DNA from 3 places in the Luteimonas sp. MC1572 genome. Region 3 is predicted to be linked to each of the others. Evidence: predicted binding sites of a transcription regulator. Region 3 holds the regulator's gene; each other region holds the start of a gene.
What was found. The regulator HrcA, encoded in region 3, represses chaperone genes, less so after heat shock. The targets are predictions, from matches to a motif close to TTNGCACTCNNNNNNNNNGAGTGCNAA.

Region 1: rpoH (RNA polymerase sigma factor RpoH) is a predicted target of HrcA. The motif match lies at 3,638-3,664, and genes of this name have one in related genera.
Region 2: JGR64_RS02105 (co-chaperone GroES) is a predicted target of HrcA. The motif match lies at 3,407-3,433, and genes of this name have one in related genera.

Annotation. Positions count from the first base shown of each region.
Region 1 covers NZ_CP067112.1:2,789,150-2,795,409, forward strand. The annotation lists gene JGR64_RS12755 (primosomal protein N') at 1-848, shown strand, start outside; gene JGR64_RS12760 (NYN domain-containing protein) at 888-1,748, opposite strand; gene zupT (zinc transporter ZupT) at 1,871-2,677, shown strand; gene rpoH (RNA polymerase sigma factor RpoH) at 2,752-3,627, opposite strand; gene JGR64_RS12775 (hypothetical protein) at 3,840-4,349, opposite strand; gene JGR64_RS12780 (hypothetical protein) at 4,346-4,864, opposite strand; gene JGR64_RS12785 (hypothetical protein) at 4,902-5,417, opposite strand; gene JGR64_RS12790 (hypothetical protein) at 5,519-6,214, opposite strand; gene ung (uracil-DNA glycosylase) at 6,211-6,260, opposite strand, start outside.
Region 2 covers NZ_CP067112.1:456,904-463,163, reverse strand. The annotation lists gene JGR64_RS02115 (serine/threonine-protein kinase) at 1-1,301, shown strand, start outside; gene groL (chaperonin GroEL) at 1,371-3,011, opposite strand; gene JGR64_RS02105 (co-chaperone GroES) at 3,062-3,349, opposite strand; gene JGR64_RS02100 (acyloxyacyl hydrolase) at 3,554-4,063, opposite strand; gene JGR64_RS02095 (endonuclease) at 4,209-6,107, shown strand.
Region 3 covers NZ_CP067112.1:1,577,720-1,583,979, reverse strand. The annotation lists gene JGR64_RS07165 (RnfH family protein) at 1-146, shown strand, start outside; gene bamE (outer membrane protein assembly factor BamE) at 151-537, opposite strand; gene fur (ferric iron uptake transcriptional regulator) at 642-1,046, shown strand; gene recN (DNA repair protein RecN) at 1,056-2,744, opposite strand; gene hrcA (heat-inducible transcriptional repressor HrcA) at 2,834-3,916, shown strand; gene grpE (nucleotide exchange factor GrpE) at 3,922-4,425, shown strand; gene dnaK (molecular chaperone DnaK) at 4,488-6,260, shown strand, end outside.

The sequences.
Region 1 (6,260 bases), 1.2 Mb from region 3:
CGATGACCGTGCACGGCGCCGGCCGGCGCCTGCAGTGCCACCACTGCGGCGCGCGCCAGCCGGTGCCGCTCGCCTGCCCGGACTGCGCCGGACTGGCGCTGCAGCCGCAGGGCGTGGGCACCGAGCGCATCGAGGAGCTGCTGGCCGAGCGCTTCGCCGATGTGCCGGTGCTGCGCATCGACAGCGCCAGCACCCGCCGCCGCGACGGCCTGGAGCAGCAGCTCGCGAAGCTGGGCGACACGCCGGGCGTACTGGTGGGCACGCAGATGCTGGCCAAGGGCCACGACCTGCCGCACCTCACCCTGGTGTGCGTGGTCGGCATCGACGAAGGCCTGTTCTCGGCCGACTTCCGCGCCAGCGAGAAGCTCGCCCAGCTGCTGGTGCAGGTGTCCGGCCGCGCCGGGCGTGCGCAGCGCGCCGGCGAAGTGCTGCTGCAGACGCATCATCCCGAGCACCCGCTGCTGCAGGTGCTGGTGCATGGCGGCTACCGTGCATTCGCCGACGCCGAGCTTGGCCAGCGCGAGGCGGCGGACTTCCCGCCATCGACGCACCTCGCGCTGCTGCGCGCCGAGGCGGCCCACATCGCCGCGCCGTCCGCGTTCCTCGAAGCCGCACGCACGCTGTTGGCCGATGCCGCCGGCGATGACAACCGCATCGCCCTGCTCGGCCCGATGCCCGCGCCGATGCCCCGTCGCGCCGGCATGCAGCGCGCGCAGCTGCTGCTGTCGTCGCCGTCACGCGGCGCGCTGCAGCAGCTCCTGGATCGCGGCGTGGCCGCCTTGCATGCGCTGCCCGAAGCGCGCCGCGTGCGGTGGTCGCTGGACGTGGATCCGGTCGACCTGTACTGACCGCCGCGGCGACCCGCGCCCTCGTCCGACCGCGCGTATTTACCGCGGCTTGTCGGTCTTCGCAGCCGCGCCGCCGTGCGCCGCCTTGGCGGTCCTGGCCGGGGCCTTGGCGGCCTTGCCCGCCTTCGCCACCTTCGCCACCGGCGCACTGCGCGCCTGGCCACCGGCCGCGGTGACGCCCTTGCCACGCCCGCGCAGTTCGATGTTCAGGCCATGGCGGCGGACCTCGAACAGCCCGGTCGCCTCGATCAGGTCGCTGAGCTTGCGGTAGCCGAAGTTGCGCGAATCGAACGAACCCTGGTTGCTGATGTGGCTGCCCACCGCGCCCAGCCGCGACCAGCCGTCCTCGCCCTGGGTGGCATCCACCGAGGCGCGCAGCGTGCGTACCAGCGCCTGGTCGGCCTGCAGCTCGGCCTGGCTGCGCGCGCGCGTCGGCGCCGCCGCCTCTTCGGCCGGATCCGGCGTGCCCAGTTTTTCCAGGTAGAGGAACGTCGAGCACGCCTTCACGAACGGCTCCGGTGTCTTCTCCTGGCCGAAACCGTACACCGCCACGCCGTCGTTGCGCAGGCGCATCACCAGCGGGGTGAAGTCGGCATCCGACGACACGATCGCGAACCCGTCGAGGTTGCCGGCGTACAGCAGGTCCATGGCGTCGATCACCATCGCCATGTCCGAGGCATTCTTGCCGGTGGTGTAGGCGAACTGCTGGATCGGGCGGATCGCGTAGGTGTGCAGGCACTTCTCCCAGCTAACGAGGTGCTGGCTCTTCCAGTTGCCATAGGCGCGGCGCACGTTGGCCACGCCGTGGCGCGCGACCTCGGCAAGGATGGCGTCGATCTTCGCCGCCGGCGCGTTGTCGGCGTCGATCAGCACCGCGATGCGCTTCTCGTGTTCGGCCATGTCGGTTGTTCCTCGGGCGCGCCCGGCGCGATGACGCATGATGCCCGACACGCCGCGATGCCCGCGTATCCGCGCCCGGGGGCTTCGGCTAGGATGGCGCGACCGCCCAGGATCCAGCGCCCATGGAAATCCCCACCGCCAACCTGCTCATCGCGCTGGCGGTCACCACGGGTGCAGGACTTGCGACCGGACTGGGCAGCCTGTTCGTGTTCGCGCAGAAGAAGCCCAACGCACGGCTGCTGGCGTTCGGGCTGGCCTTCGCCGGCGGTGCGATGGTCTTCGTCTCGCTGTCCGAGATCCTCAACAAGTCGGTGTGGTCCTTCAGCCAGGGCTACGGTCCCCGCCTGGGCTTCTCCTACGGCACCTTCGCGTTCCTCGCAGGCGTCGGCCTGATCATGCTGGTCGACCACCTGGTGCCCAACCCGCATGAGCGGCTCGAGGTCGACGACCCGTTCTTCCGCGAACACAACGCCGCCTACATCAAGCGCGTCGGCCTGCTGACCGCGCTTGCGATCACCGCGCACAACTTTCCCGAGGGCCTGGCGACGTTCTTCGCCACGCTCGAGAACCCGGGCGTCGGCCTGCCGCTGGCGTTCGCGATCGCCATCCACAACATCCCCGAGGGCATCGCGATCGCGGTGCCGGTGTACTTCGCCACCAACAACAAGGCCTACGCCTTCGGTGCCTGCCTGATATCCGGCCTGGCGGAACCGGTCGGTGCGATCGTCGGCTATGCCCTGCTGCGGCCCTGGCTGTCGGACGCGGTGTTCGGCAGCGTGTTCGGGATCATCGCGGGCGTCATGGTGTTCCTTGCGCTGGACGAGCTGCTTCCGGCGGCCAAGCGTTATTCCAAGGGCCACGAGACCGTGTACGGGCTGGTCTCGGGCATGGCGGTGCTGGCGCTGAGCCTGGTGCTGTTCAAGTGGTGAGCGCGTCGCCACAACGCCGGCAGAAACGAAAAAGCCCGGCCTGAGCCGGGCTTTCCAGTTGCGGGGCACTGCACTCAGGCCGCGAACAGCGCCTTCATCTTCTTCAGCGCGTTGGCTTCGACCTGGCGGATGCGTTCGGCGGACACGCCGTACTGGTCGGCCAGTTCCTGCAGGGTCACCTTGCTGTCGTCATCCAGCCAGCGGCGCTTGATGATGTCGCGCGAGCGCGCGTCCAGCCGGCCCAGGCCCTCGCGCAGCAGGGCGAGCTGGTTGTCCTCGCTGTCCTGGCGCTCGTACGCCTGCGACGGATCATCCTCGCGCGCGGTGAGGTAGGCGGCCGGCGACGGCGGCGCGTGGTCGTCATCGTCATCGGACGGTGCATCGAAGGCGACGTCGCGGCCCGACAGGCGCGACTCCATCTCCAGCACCTCGCGCTCGGAAACGTTGAGGTCGGCGGCCACGACGCGCACTTCCTCGGCGTTCAACCAGCCCAGGCGCTTCTTGCTCTTGCGCAGGTTGAAGAACAGCTTGCGCTGCGCCTTGGTGGTGGCGACCTTGACGATGCGCCAGTTCTTGATGATGTACTCGTGCATCTCGGCACGGATCCAGTGCACCGCGAACGACACCAGGCGAACGCCGACCGTGGGGTCGAAGCGCTTCACCGCCTTCATCAGGCCGATGTTGCCCTCCTGGATCAGGTCGCCGAGCGGCAGGCCGTAGCCGTTGTAGCCACGCGCCACGTGCACCACGAAGCGCAGGTGCGAGTGCACCAGCTCGCGGGCGGCATCGAGGTCTTCGCCATCGCGGAAACGGTGGGCCAGCGCCTGCTCGTCCTCGACCGTGAGGACGGGGATCTGGTGGACGGCGCCGATGTAGGCCTCGAGCGAGCCCAGCGCGCTGGGGATCGGGAGGCTGTTGGAGACAAGAGCGGTCGCGGTGGTTGCAGTCATGGCCGTGATCTTAGCAGTGGCTCCATGGGACTGCTAAAGACCGGAAGAGTTCCTTAGTATTCCATTCATGATCAAAAATCAATCCAGACCGATCGATTATTGCTATCGAAGAGGCCATTCACCTGGGTCGCCGATGCCGCGCGCCGGTAGGGAGAGAGGATCCGGCGCGGCGGCACAGACGCCCGCCGCCACCCGTGTGGCGGCGGGAAACCTCAGAGCTGGTCGCCGGGATCCGTTTCCCTGTACAGGATCGTGCCGAGGTCGATCAGGGGCGGCACGTTGCAGCTGAAGTTCAGCGTGCCGTTGGCCGCGCCCTTGTGGACGCCGTTCCAGGTGAGCCACGCCGTGCCGGCGCTCGGGACGACGGCACTGCCGGCGGTGTAGGACAGGTTGTCGGGCGTGCCTGTCACCAGCTGGCAGTTCACCGTGGTCGCCGGGCCGCTGCCGCGCATGGCGAGGCGCACGCTGACCGTGGCGCCACCGGGTGGCGCCGCGGAATCCGCCGGCAGCGAGCAGGAAACGAAGATCGACGTGGTGCCTTCGTTGCCGATGCCGATCGGGCGCTTGCGCAGGGTGGCGTCGAAGACCGGCAGCGGCGCCTCGCACGCGGCGGTGGCGCTCACCCGCTGGACGCGCTCGGTGGCGGCCCTGGCTTCCGGAACGTGCAGGACAGCGGCGAGCGCCAGCGCGATGGCTGCACCCGCCGGCAGGCGGCGGCTCATACCCGGCCCCCGCTGTCGGTCTGGGTGTAGGTGATGGTTTCCATCGCCACCCCCGCGGGCAGGTTGCAGCTGAAGGCATAAGTGCCGGAATTGCTCCACTTGTTGACCTGCAGCCAGGTGATGCCGGCGCGGCCGTTGGCCGCGATCGCCTGGTCCCTCGGCACGTAGAAGACCTGGGCACCGCTGGTTCCGGACACCATCGTGCAGCTCACGGTGGCCGCTCCGGCGAAGCTCTTGAAGCCGACCACCACCGATCCGGAGTTGCTGTCGCCCATGACATCCGTGGGCAGCGTGCAGGACACGAACACCGACTGGTCACTCTCGTTCTGCAGGGCGACCGGGCGACGTCGCAGGTGCACGTTGTAGACCGGCAGCGGCGCGTCGCAGACGCCGGTGGCCGAGACGCTGATCGTCCGCATGGAGGCAGCGTCGGCGTGCGGGGAATGCAGGACCGCGGACGCGAGTACGAAGAAACTGGCCGCGGCGATGGTGCGCGGGATGCAGGTTGGAATCATGGGTTGGCTCCGGGGTACGGGTATGGGTGCGGCTGCGTCAGATGCCGCCGGCGCTGTCGCTTTCCTTGGCATAGAGGCCGGTCAGCTGGACGCCAGGTGGCAGCGCGCACATGACCGCGAAGAGGCCATCGATGCTCAGCTTGTCGAGGCCCGCCCAGGTGAACCAGTTGTTTCCGTAGGGCGCCAGCGGGCGGCTGAACGCGTCGTAGACCGGCGCGTCGGCGCTACCGGTGACGAGGGTGCAGGTCACCGAGGTGTTCGCCGCCACCGTGGACTGGATACGAACCTCGACCCAGGCCGACCCGAGATCGCCCACCGGATCGGCAGGCATCGCGCAGTTGACGAACACGGTCTCGTCGCCGGTGTTGGTCACCGCCTGTGGCGACTTGCGCAGATAGGCGTCATAGACCGGCAACGGCGCCTCGCAGATACCGCTGGGGCGGATATGCCGGGCCCGCTGGCTGGCGGCCCTGGCGTCCGTGGGCTGCAGCCCGGCCAGCAGGCCGAGCACGCAGGCCGCCGCCAGCACCGGCGGCATCGTGGAATTCCTCATGGAACAGTGCTCCCGTCGAAGTTGCGGACGCGCCTCCAGGCGGTCCTGACAACATCAATCGAGGAAAGCATCCAGCTCCCGCCACCACACTTCGAACAACCTCAGCGGCGGTGCCCGGCCAGGACCCGCCGGTACAGGGCCACGTCACGCGCGTGATGCGCCTCGATGCGGCTGCGGAGCAGCGGACTGATCACATATCCGGATTCGCCACGCAGCGGATTCGCCAGCGCCACGGCGGGTACCGCGGTGCCGCCGAGGAACCGCCGCGCCATCTGCTGCAGGTCCTCGTCGTAACGCTCGGTGATGCCGATGAAGTCGAAGCCGGCCGGATCGAAGCGCCACAGGTACTCGTGGTACAGGTCGCGCATCTCGGCACCGAGGGCGAAGCGCTCGAACGACCAGCGTTCGCGCAGCACCCGGTTGCGCAGCGGCTGGGCAGGATCCAGGCCGTCGTAGTCGCGCATCCAGTAGTGGTAATGCGAGGCCAGGCGGTCGACCGGCTCGCGCAGCCAGGTCACGTACCGCACCGCGCGTGCCGCGCCCGCGGCGATGCGGAATTTCACGGGCAGGAAATGGCCGTGCACGCAGGCCAGGCCGTCCGGCAACACCCCCCGCCCGGTCAGCCCGGCGCGCAGCGCGCGCCAGCGCCGGCACCAGCGCGTGTATTGCATGGGCTGGTCGACGTATTCGATCTGGCAGGCACCAGGCTCCGGGAACGCCGCGCGCAGGGTTTCCGCAAGGCTCGTGCCCGCGGTCTTCGGCATGTGCAGCGATACCAGCAGCGGTGCGGGCGTCATGCGATCGCGAGCTCCGCGCGCAATGGCAGCGACCAGTCCAGCGGCG
Region 2 (6,260 bases), 1.1 Mb from region 3:
TCCTTGCGGATGATCCGCTCGCCGCGGCGGACATCCTGATGCTCACGGGCAGGGCGCGACTGGAGCTGGACCACGTCGATGAAGCACGCACCGACCTGGAGCAGGCCCGCGACCTGTTCGCGGTCCACGCCCCCGACGCGCACGCGGAACGCGCCCGCGTCGAGAGCGATCTCAGCCGTCTGATGCGCGATCGCGGCGAAGTCGATGCCGCGCTCGCGCACGCGCGCGCGGGCGTGGCGTTCGCGGAGCTGGCACTTGCGGGCGCAAATGATCCACGGCCGCTCCTCGAGGCGAAGACCACGCTCGCCATGGGCCTGTTCAGCAGCGACCCCCACGCCGCCAAGGTGATGTTCGAGGAGGTGCTGGAGGCCCTGCTGCAGCACGGACTGCAGGACACCGAGCTGCACCTCACCGCGCTCGGCGGCCTGGGCACTGCGATGAATGCAACGGATCCGGACGACACCGCGCGGATCGTCGCGCTCGCGGAGGAGGAAATCCGGCTGTCGCGATTGCTCGACGGCACCGACAGCGGCTGGCACGCCAGCGCACTTGCCAACCAGGTGCCCAGCTTCAGCCGGGCAGGCGACCATGCCCGTGCCGAGCAGATCGCGTTCGAAGCCGCCGCCATCGCCGACCGCATCTACACCAGGCCGCACTCGACCAGATCATCCGTGCATTGCCAGCTGGCCGCCTTCCTGCAGTGGCGCGGACGTCACGCCGAGGCACTCGAGCACTACGCGATCGCCAACGAGATCAACACGGCGCTCGAACGCAGCGACCTCCACGTCGAGGCCTGCTTCCGCTACAGCGGCTACGTGCGAGCCGCGCTGGGTGACCACGGTGCCGCCCTTGTCGACCTGGAGCGCAGTTGGCAGATCCTTGGCCAGCACGATTACCGGGCGTCAGCGACCGGATACGGCAGCTGCGGAGTACGCGCGAGCGTCCAGCTCCGGCTGGGTGACCTCGGCGGCGCGGCGCGGACGCTTGCCGGGTGTCCAATGGCAGACGGTGAGCCGCCGCAGATGATGCACACCCAGGCACACGCGGAGCTGCACCTGGTGCGGGGCGAGCTGGCGGAGGCGGCGAAGCTTGCCGCGGAAATGCGCGGCACGAGACCTCCGGAGACCGGCGACCGCTACTGGATGCGGCCGTGGATGCTGTCGCTGTTGCTGGCCCACCGGCAGGGGCAGCATGAAGTCCTGGCCACCCTGGAATCCGGCCTCGCGGCACATGCTGCGGCGGAGCCCCTGGCGCGTTGCCTGGCGCGCCCCAGCGAAGCGCACTGCCTGGCGCTCCCCTGACCCGGGCAAAGAAAAACCCCGCCTCGCGGCGGGGTTTTTCGTGGTGCGGTGTGACAACTGGAGACTGGCTTAGAAGCCCATGCCGCCCATGCCGCCCATGTCGCCGCCGCCCTGCATGGCCGGCTCGTCCTTCTTCGGAAGCTCGGCCACCATCGCTTCGGTGGTGATCATCAGGCCGGCGATCGAGGCCGCGTTCTGCAGTGCCGAACGGGTGACCTTGGTCGGGTCCAGGATGCCGAACGCGATCATGTCGCCGTACTCGCCGGTCTGGGCGTTGTAGCCGTAGTTGCCGCTGCCGTCCTTGACCTTGTTCAGCACCACGCTCGGCTCTTCACCGCAGTTGGTGACGATCTCGCGCAGCGGGGCTTCCATGGCGCGCAGGGCGATCACGATGCCGTGGTTCTGGTCTTCGTTGGCACCCTTGAGCTGGCCGATGGCCTGCAGCGCGCGCACCAGCGCAACGCCGCCGCCCGGGACCACGCCTTCTTCCACCGCAGCGCGCGTGGCGTGCAGGGCGTCTTCGACGCGGGCCTTCTTTTCCTTCATCTCGATCTCGGTCGAGGCACCGACCTTGATCACCGCCACGCCGCCGGCGAGCTTGGCAACGCGCTCCTGCAGCTTTTCCTTGTCGTAGTCGGAGGACGTGTCCTCGATCTGCGCCTTGATCTGCTTGATGCGGCCTTCGATGCCCGAGCTCTCGCCCGCGCCGTCGATGATCGTGGTGTTTTCCTTGGAGACCTGGATCTTCTTCGCGCGGCCGAGGTCCTTGATGGTCGCCTTCTCGAGCGACAGGCCGACTTCTTCGGAGATCACGGTGCCGCCGGTGAGGATGGCCATGTCTTCCAGCATCGCCTTGCGACGGTCGCCGAAGCCCGGCGCCTTGACGGCGACGACCTTGACGATGCCGCGGATGGTGTTGACGACCAGCGTGGCCAGGGCCTCGCCTTCGACTTCCTCGGCGACGATCAGCAGCGGCTTGCCCGACTTGGCGACGCCTTCCAGGACCGGGAGCAGGTCACGGACGTTGGAGATCTTCTTGTCGTGCAGCAGGATGAACGGGTCATCCAGGTCCGCCGACATCGACTGCTGGTTGTTGATGAAGTACGGCGACAGGTAGCCGCGGTCGAACTGCATGCCCTCGACGACGTCGAGTTCGTTGTCCAGGCCCGAGCCTTCTTCAACGGTGATCACGCCTTCCTTGCCGACCTTCTTCATCGCGTCGGCGATGATCGTGCCGATCGACTCGTCCGAGTTGGCCGAGATCGTGCCGACCTGGGCGATCGCCTTGTCGTCGGCGGTGGGCTTGGACATGGCCTTCAGCTCGGCGACGGCGGCCTTGACGGCCTGGTCGATGCCGCGCTTGAGGTCCATCGGGTTCATGCCGGCGGCGACCGCCTTGGAACCCTCGCGGATCAGCGCCTGCGCCAGCACGGTGGCGGTGGTGGTGCCGTCACCGGCGTTGTCGGAGGTCTTGGACGCGACTTCCTTCACCATCTGCGCGCCCATGTTCTCGAACTTGTCGGCGAGCTCGATCTCCTTCGCGACGGACACGCCGTCCTTGGTGATCGTGGGGGCGCCGTAGCTCTTCTCGAGCACGACGTTGCGGCCCTTCGGGCCGAGGGTCGCCTTGACGGCATTGGCGAGAATGTTGACGCCGCGCACCATCTTTGCGCGCGCGTCCTCACCGAAACGGATTTCCTTGGCGGACATTGGAATTACCTCGAATTGGGATCAGGGGTGGAAGAAGTGGGGCGCGGGGCTCAGCCGAGGACGGCGAGGATGTCGTCTTCGCGCACGATCTTGTATTCGACGCCTTCCAGCTTGTAGGCGGAGCCGGAGTACTGGCCGTAGATGACCTTGTCGCCGACCTTGACCTTCGGCGCGCGCACGGTGCCGTTGTCGAGCGCCTTGCCCTCGCCGACCGCGACCACTTCGCCCTTGGTGGGCTTTTCCTTGGCGTTGTCCGGGATCAGGATGCCGCCGGCGGAGACTTCGTCGGCTTCGATGGGCTTGACGACCACGCGGTCGTAGAGCGGCTTCAGGTTCATGGCAATCCTCACAAGTTATTGATTGGGTTGAAGAAACGGGGGTATCGGGCGCGAATTCTAGCAGTCGGCCATGCCGAGTGCCAAAACCCGGGCCACGAAAACCCGGCAATGCCGGGATGCACGGAAGATGGGGCGGGGCGGGCCGGGATCAAGGCCCCGGCGGAACAAGGATGTGCGCCGGGCGGAACGCGCCCGGCGGGTGCGCTAGAAGCGCCAGCCGGCCACGAGCATGGTCTCGCCGTCATTGGGCGAGTTCAGGCTGGCATTGGAGATGTGGCGCACCAGCAGCGAGAACCGCTCCCAGCGCCAGCCGCCGGTGGTGATGAACTGCACGTCGCCCGACAGGGCGTCGGTCTCGCCCGCCTGACCGCCCACGCCGGCGCCCAGCGTCAGGCCGTTGTCGGTGCGCTCGTAGCGCAGGCCGACATGGCCCACCACCACGCTGTCGCCCAGGTCACGGCCCACCACGTCGCCGCGTCCGTCGACGTAGACAACGCCTGCATCTGCGCGCAGCACGGCGTTGTGCATCTGCATGAGCTCCGGCAGCCAGGCCACCGATGCGACCGGCGTGAACTCGCGGTCGGTGGTGTTGGACGCGCCGAGCGCGATCTCGATATCCGCCGCCTCGCGCGCGGCGACGGGCCCGGCGGCAAGGCCCAGGAGAACGACGACCAGGCCCGCAAGGGCCCTGGAGCTGTGGATCGGAGAGAACATCGATTCGGCGTGAATGCGGGGGAGTCATCACGATACGTGGACGGCGTCACGCCGGCGTGCAGGCAAATGGAAAGCTGCGTGCGCTTGCTATGGCAACCGTCATATGGGCGGGGTACGCTCGCCCGCTTTCACAGGGGAGTCACCTATGCGTCGTTCCACACTATCGGTCCGCTGCGCGATCGCGCTGGCCGCGTTCGCAGCACTTCCGGCTCACGCTGACGTCTTCGTCAACGAGATCCACTACGACAACGCCGGCACCGACGTGGGCGAGGCGATCGAGATCGTCGCCAGCGCGGGCGAAAGCCTGAGCGGCTACCAGGTCGTGCTCTACAACGGCAGCAACAACGCCAGCTATTCCACCACCGCGGTGCCCGCGGGCAACGTGGTCGCGTGCGGCGGCCAGGTGCGGCTGGCCACCATCAACTATCCGCTGGACGGCCTGCAGAACGGCTCGCCGGACGGCATCGCCCTGATCGACCCGCAGGGCAACGTGGTCCAGTTCCTGAGCTACGAAGGCGCGATGACCGCCAGCAACGGTCCGGCCGCGGGCTTGACCAGCACCGACATCGGTGTCTTCGAGTCCAACATGGCGCCGGTCGGCACGTCGCTGCAGCTGGGCGGCACCGGCAACACCTACGCCAGCTTCAGCTGGGCGGACTCGGCCACCCAGACCTTCGGCACCTGCAACAACAACCAGTCCTTCGGCGAGGCCGGCAACGCCGCGCCGCGCGTCACCACCACGTTCCCGGCCAACGGCGGCACCGACTTCCCGTACGCCGCGGACCTGAGCGTGACCTTCAGCGAGCCGGTGGTCGCCCAGCCCGGCGCGTTCGTGCTGGCCTGCGACGGCCTGCGCCGCCAGCGCCTCGACCTCGACCATGTCGCCCAGGCGACCACCTTCGCCCTCACCCCGGCCAAGCCGCTGGTGCCTGGCCAGGCGTGCTCGCTGCTGGTTGACGCGACGCACATCGCCGACCTCGACGGCGCTGCGCTTGAAGCCGACACCGACGTGGCGTTCAAGGTGAAGCTCCCGCTCGGCGGCGGCAACGGCGGTGCGGGCTACTACGGCCTGGTGAACACCTCCAGCCCCGGCCAGCTGCGCTGCTCGCTGCACGAAACCATCAACGGCCACGTGGCCTATCCGTACAGCGGCAGCGGCACCAGCACCTGGACGATCCTCGAGATCGCCGACGAAGACCCGAACGACGCCGGCAAGATCCTCGACGTGTACCGCAACCGCAGCTACACCAAGGGCACCGACCGCGCCGGCAGCGGCGGCAGCAACAAGTACAACCGCGAACACACCTGGCCGAACTCGCTCGGCTTCCCCAGCACCACCGGCAACAAGGGCTTCCCCAACGCCCCGTACACCGATGCGCACATGCTTTACCTGAGCGACGAGCTCTACAACTCCAATCGCGGCAACATGCCCTTCGACAACTGCACGCAGGCGTCCGGCTGCACCGAGCGCGTCACCGAGGCCAACAACGGCCGTGGCGGCGGCAGCGGCACGTATCCCGGCAACTCGAACTGGTTCAAGGGACCGAACGGCAACCAGGGTTCGTTCGAAGCCTGGGGCGCGCGCAAGGGCGACATGGCACGTGCGGTGCTGTACATGGCGATCCGCTACGAAGGCGGCGTGCACCCGACCAACGGCCAGGCCGAGCCCGACCTCGAGCTCACCAACAACCGCAGCCTGATCGTGGGCACGTCGTCGTCGCCGGCCTACATGGGCATGTTGTCCACCCTGCTCGACTGGCACGCCGGCGATCCGCCGGATGACGCCGAGCGCGCGCGCAACGAAGTGGTGGCCGCGTACCAGGGCAACCGCAACCCGTTCATCGACCATCCGGAGTGGGCGAGCAACGCGTTGTTCACCTCCACCACGCCGACGGTCTGCGAACTCGGCACGCCCGGTGGCGACACGCCGCGCAACCCGAAGCTGCGTCCGCCGTACCGTCCTTCCACGACGGCCACGCCGTCGAAGGTTGTCGCTGCACCGGCCAAGGTATCGGCACCGGCTATCCGCAGCGCTGTCCGCTGAGGCAAGGTTCCACCTGCGAGGGCCGGCCGATGTCGCCGGCCCTCGCATGGCATGCCGGCGGCAATCGCCGGCCTGCCCGATGCACGGGGAGCACGCAACTGTGTGTCCCAGGGGCCGCTCATCCCGACGCGCCGCCTGCCTGCGGGCCATGTC
Region 3 (6,260 bases):
TGGATGCGGTCGATGGCTATGCGGTATTCGGTGAACGTGTCACCGCCAGCACCGCGCTGCGCGATGGTGACCGCGTCGAGCTGCTGCGGCCGCTGCAGGTGGACCCCAAGGATGCGAGGCGGCTCCGCGCCGCGCGCGCGCGCTGAGCGATCAGCGCTTCTTCTTGTCCTTGGCGAGGTTCGGCCCGAACGCGCGGCGAACGTCCTTGATCAGTTCATCGTCGCGATCGGGGAACTGGTCGCCTTCCCACTTCGCCAGTCTGTCGCCTTCGAACCACAGCGTGAGGTTGTGCACCTCGGTGCCGCCGATGCGACCGGTGCGCTCCGTGGCCGTGTAGTCCCAGCGCTCCTGGTGGAACGGGTCCTGGATGGAGGGCGTGCCGAGCAATGCCGACACCTGCTGGCGGCTCATGCCGGCCTGCAGCTGCGCGACATCGCCGCTCTTCAGCAGGTTGCCCTGGTAGATCGGCTGTTTGTAGACGAGGCCGCAGCCGGTTGCGAGGCAGGCGACGATGACGGGGACGAAGAGCTTGCGCATTGGAACCCAGGGACGGCGGATATCCCCGCGATGATACACTCGACGAGCCGCCGCGACCGGCTCCACGGCAGCTGGCACCCCAATCGCCAATGAACGGAACAGGCATGGAAACCCATGAGCTTCGCAAGGCCGGGTTGAAGGTCACGCATCCCCGCATGCGCATCCTTCAGCTGCTCGAGCAGAAGACCTCGCACCACCACATGACCGCCGAAGACATCTATCGCCACCTGCTTGAAGGCGGCGATGAGATCGGCCTGGCCACCGTCTACCGGGTGCTCACCCAGTTCGAGGCGGCAGGGTTGGTCCTGAAGCACAATTTCGAAGGCGGCACGGCGGTCTACGAGATCGACCGCGGCGGCCACCACGACCATATGGTCGACGTCGACACCGGCCGCATCATCGAGTTCGAAAGCCCCGAGATCGAGGAGCTGCAGAGCAAGATCGCCGCGCAGCACGGCTACATCCTCGAAGAGCACTCGCTGGTGCTGTACGTGCGCAAGAAGCGCTGACCGCGGGCTTCAGCCGGCGACGTCCACGCCGCCTGTCGCCGCGTCGCGCAGCAGCCGCCTGGCGGCTGCACGCGCCTCGCGGCTGACCTCCACCCCGCCCAGCATCCGCGCGAGTTCCTCCTGGCGTTCGCCGTCGTCGAGCAGGCGCACCGCGCTCTGCGTGACGCCACCGCGTTCGGCCTTGCTGACGCTGTAGTGCGCGTGGCCCTGGGCCGCGACCTGCGGAAGGTGGGTCACGCACAGCACCTGCCGCCGGCTGCCGAGGTCGCGCAGCTTCTGGCCGACGATCTCGGCCACGCCGCCGCCGATGCCGGAGTCGACCTCGTCGAAGACCATGGTCTGCACCGCGTCGAGGCCCAGCGCGGCCACTTCGATGGCCAGCGAAATGCGCGACAGCTCGCCGCCGGACGCGACCTTGCGCAGCGGCCGCGGCGGCTGCCCGGCATTGGCCGACACCAGGAACTCGACGCGCTCGGCGCCCTGCGCATCCGGCGCGTCGCCGGCGGTGGGCTCCAGTGCCACTTCGAACCGCCCGCCACCCATGCCCAGCTCGCCGATCAGCCCGGTGGTGGAGGCGGCGAGCGCCTTGCCGGCGCGCGCGCGCGCCTTGCCCAGCGCCACGGCGGCCTTGCGCCAGCCGTCCGCGGCAGCCTCGATCTCGGTACCGAGGCTGCCGAGGCGCCGCGCCGAGGCGTGCAGCGCCTCATGTTCGGCGGCCAGCGTGTCGCGCTGCGCGGCGAGCCCTTCGGGCGTCACGCGATGCTTGCGCGCCAGGTCGTGCAGGCGCGCGAGGCGGCGCTCGTGGTCCTCGAGCTGCGCCGGGTCGATATCGAGGTCGGCGCGGATGCGATCGAGCAGGACGGCTGCCTCGTCGAGCTGGATGGCGGCGCCTTCCAGCATGGACTGCACCTCGCCCAGGCGTGGTTCGTGGTCCTGCAACCGCGCCAGGCCGCCGCGCAGCTGGTGCAGTTCGGCGGGCAGCGCGCCGTGGCCGTCACCGAGGCGGGCGAGGGCGACGTCGCAGGCGTCGACCAGTGTGGTGGCATGCGCCTGGCGGCGATGCGCGGCGACGAGCGCGCTGATGGCGTCCGCATCCAGGTCTTCGCGCTCGAGTTCATCCAGCTGGTGGCCCAGCCAGTCGATGCGGTCGGAGACATCGCCGGCGGCGGTCAGCTGTTCGCGCTCGCGCAGCAGCGCGGACCAGCCGCGCGCCGCCGTGGCCACCGCGGCAAGAAGTGCTTCGTGGCGGCCGAACGCGTCGAGCAGGGCGAGCTGGCTGCCGCGCGACAGCAGCGCCTGGTGCTCATGCTGGCCATGGATCTCGACCAGATGACCCGCCAGTGCGGCCAGCTGCGACAGCGTGGCCGGGCGGCCGTTGATCCACGCCCGCGACCCACCATCGGCGCGCAGGGTGCGGCGCAGCTGGCAGGCGTCTCCGTCATCGAACTCCTGCTCGCGCAGCCAGGCCTGGGCGGCCGCTGAGCCGGCGAGGTCGAAGTCGGCGTCGAGCTCGGCGCGTTGTGCCGCGTGGCGCACCATGCCACTGTCGGCGCGCTGGCCCGACAGGAAGCCGAGCGCGTCGACCAGCAGCGACTTGCCGGCGCCGGTTTCGCCCGAGACCACGGTCAGCCCGGCCCCGAACTCGAGCTCGGTGGCGGCGACGACGGCGAAATCCTTGATGGAGAGGCGTTTGAGCATGGGACGCGATTGTGCCGCGAGGGGCCGCAGGCTGCCATCGCCGCGTCGCAGCGCTTGCGACTCGGAGCCCGGCGACATATACCCCCGGGATGTCCCGACGCCGCGATGACCCCCTCGACGCCCGCGCACGCCAGCTGCTGCGCACCCTGATCGCGCGCCACATCCGCGATGGCGAGCCCGTGGGTTCGCAGACCCTGGCCCGCCACGCCGGGCTGGATGTCAGCCCGGCGACCATCCGCAACATCCTCGCCGACCTCGAGGAGGTCGGCCTGCTGGCGGCGCCGCACGCTTCGGCCGGGCGCGTACCCACCCCGCAGGGCTATCGCGTGTTCGTCGACTCGCTGCTGCAGCTGAGCCCGCTGCAGGAGCCGGAGCTCGCGCGCCTGCGCGGCGAGCTCGCGACCGGCGGCGGCACGCAGTCGCTGCTCGGCAGCGCCTCGGAGCTGGTGTCGGCGATGACCCGGTTCGTGGGCGTGGTCAGCGTGCCGGGGCGCGGCCAGTTCGCCTTCCGGCAGATCGATTTCGTGCCGCTGGACGGCCAGCGGGTGATGGCGATCGTGGTCTTCGCCGATCACGAGGTGCAGAACCGCATCGTGCTGACCCGGCGCCCGTACGGCCCGGCCGAACTCGAGCAGGTGGCCAACTACCTCAATGCCAATTTCGCCGGCCGCCCGCTGCACGAGATCCGCGCCACCCTGGTGAGCGACCTGCGCGCCGCGCGCAGCGAAATGGAGGGCCTGCTGCGCGCCACCACCGAAATCGCCGAGCAGGTGCTGGTGCCGGGCGACGAGGACGTGGTGGTCTCCGGGCAGGCGCGCCTGCTCGGGGTGCAGGACCTCGCCGACGTCGAACGGCTGCGCGAGCTGTTCGATGCCTTCGCCCAGAAGCGCGAAATCCTGCAGTTGCTCGAACGCACGGTGAAGGCGCCGGGCGTGCGCGTGTTCATCGGCGAGGAGACGGGGCTGGCGCCGCTGGCGGGCATGTCGCTGGTGACCGCCCCGTATGGGGCCGGGGGACGCGTACTGGGCGTGCTCGGGGTCATCGGCCCGACGCGGATGGCCTACGACCGGGTGATCCCGGTGGTGCAGGCGACCGCGGAAATGCTCGGCAATGCCTTGAATCCGGAGCCGCCATCCCCACAGAGTGCGGACCGCGACACACCCGGACCCTGAGAGCGATGACCAACGAACACACGCCCGACGCCACCATCGAGGCCGCCGACACCATTCCGCACGACGAGATCGAGGCCCTCCGCGGCGAGCTCGAACAGCTGCGCGCGCAGTCCCTGGTGGAGCGCGCCGAGCTTGAAAACCAGCGCAAGCGCCTGCAGCGCGATGTGCAGAATGCCTGCCGGTTCGCCAACAAGCAGCTGCTCGGCGACCTGCTGCCGGTGTTCGACAGCCTCGACGCGGCGCTGCTCGCGGGCGCGGCGGACGATCCGATGCGGACAGGCATGGAGCTGACCCTGCGTGAACTCCTGCGCGTCACCGCCAGCCAGGGCCTGGTCCAGCTCGCGCCGGCGCCAGGTGATGCGTTCAACCCCGACCAGCACCAGGCGATGAGCGTGGTGGACGCCGCGGGCGTCCCCGCCGGCGCCGTCGCCCAGCTGTTCCAGAAGGGCTACCAGCTCAACGAGCAGCTCCTTCGCCCGGCGCTCGTCGCCGTGGCCCGCGACGACTGAATCCGCGCCGCCCGGCGCTTGAAGGCGCCGGCCGCGTCCCCAGATAGCAGTCATCGGCGGCTTTGCCGCCCCCCAGACAAACCTCCAAGAGGCAACATCCCATGGCAAAGATCATCGGCATCGACCTCGGCACGACCAACTCGTGCGTGGCGATCATGGACGGCGGCAAGGCCCGCGTCATCGAAAACAGCGAAGGCGACCGCACCACGCCATCCGTCGTCGCCTACACCAAGGACGGCGAAGTGCTGGTGGGCGCCTCGGCCAAGCGCCAGGCGGTCACCAACCCCAAGAACACGTTCTATGCGGTGAAGCGCCTGATCGGCCGCAAGTTCACCGACGCCGAGGTGCAGAAGGACATCGGCCTGGTGCCATATGCCATCGCCCAGCATGACAACGGCGACGCGTGGGTGGCGACCAGCGAGGGCAAGAAGCTGTCGGCGCAGGAAGTCTCCGCGCGCATCCTGGAAAAGATGAAGAAGACCGCCGAGGACTACCTGGGCGAGAAGGTCACGGAAGCCGTGATCACCGTGCCGGCGTACTTCAACGACTCGCAGCGCCAGGCGACCAAGGACGCCGGCCGCATCGCCGGCCTCGACGTCAAGCGCATCATCAACGAGCCGACCGCGGCCGCGCTGGCCTATGGCCTGGACAAGGACGGCGGCGACCGCAAGATCGCCGTGTACGACCTTGGCGGCGGCACCTTCGACATGTCGATCATCGAGATCGCGGAAGTCGACGGCGAGAAGCAGTTCGAGGTGCTGGCCACCAGCGGCGACACCTTCCTCGGTGGCGAGGACTTCGACAAGCGCGTCATCGATTACCTGGTCGAGGAGTTCAACAAGGACCAGGGCATGGACCTGCGCAAGGATCCGCTCGCCCTGCAGCGCCTGCGCGATGCGGCGGAGCGCGCCAAGATCGAGCTGTCCACCGCGCAGCACACCGAGGTCAACCTGCCGTACGTGACGGCCGACGCCTCGGGCCCGAAGCACCTCAACATCAAGCTGACCCGGGCCAAGCTCGAGGCGCTGGTGGAGGACCTGATCAAGAAGACCATCGAGCCCTGCCGCACCGCGCTCAACGACGCCGGCCTGCGCGCCAGCGACGTCAACGAGGTGATCCTGGTCGGTGGCCAGACGCGCATGCCGAAGGTGCAGGCGGCGGTCGCCGAGTTCTTCGGCAAGGAGCCGCGCAAGGACGTCAACCCGGACGAAGCGGTCGCCATCGGCGCCGCGGTGCAGGGCGGCGTGCTGGCGGGCGACGTCAAGGACGTGCTGCTGCTCGACGTGACCCCGCTGAGCCTCGGCATCGAGACCCTGGGCGGCGTGTTCACCAAGATCATCGAGAAGAACACCACGGTGCCCACCAAGGCCTCGCAGACCTTCTCCACCGCCGAGGACAACCAGTCCGCGGTCACGGTGCACGTGCTGCAGGGCGAGCGCGAGCAGGCCCGCTACAACAAGTCGCTGGCCAAGTTCGACCTCACCGGCATCGACGCCGCGCCGCGCGGCATGCCGCAGGTCGAGGTGTCGTTCGACATCGACGCCAACGGCATCGTGCACGTCACCGCCAAGGACAAGAAGACCAACAAGGAGCAGAAGGTCGAGATCAAGGCGGGCTCGGGTCTTTCGGACGAGGAAATCCAGCGGATGGTGGCCGACGCCGAGGCGCACCGCGAAGACGACAAGAAGTTCCACGAACTGGTCGGCGCCCGCAACCAGGCCGACGCGCTGGTGCACGGCACGCGCACGGCGATCAAGGAGAACGGCGACAAGGTGCCGGGCGACGTGATCGGGCGCGTGGAGGCCGCGATCGCCGACGTCGAGACCGCGATGAAG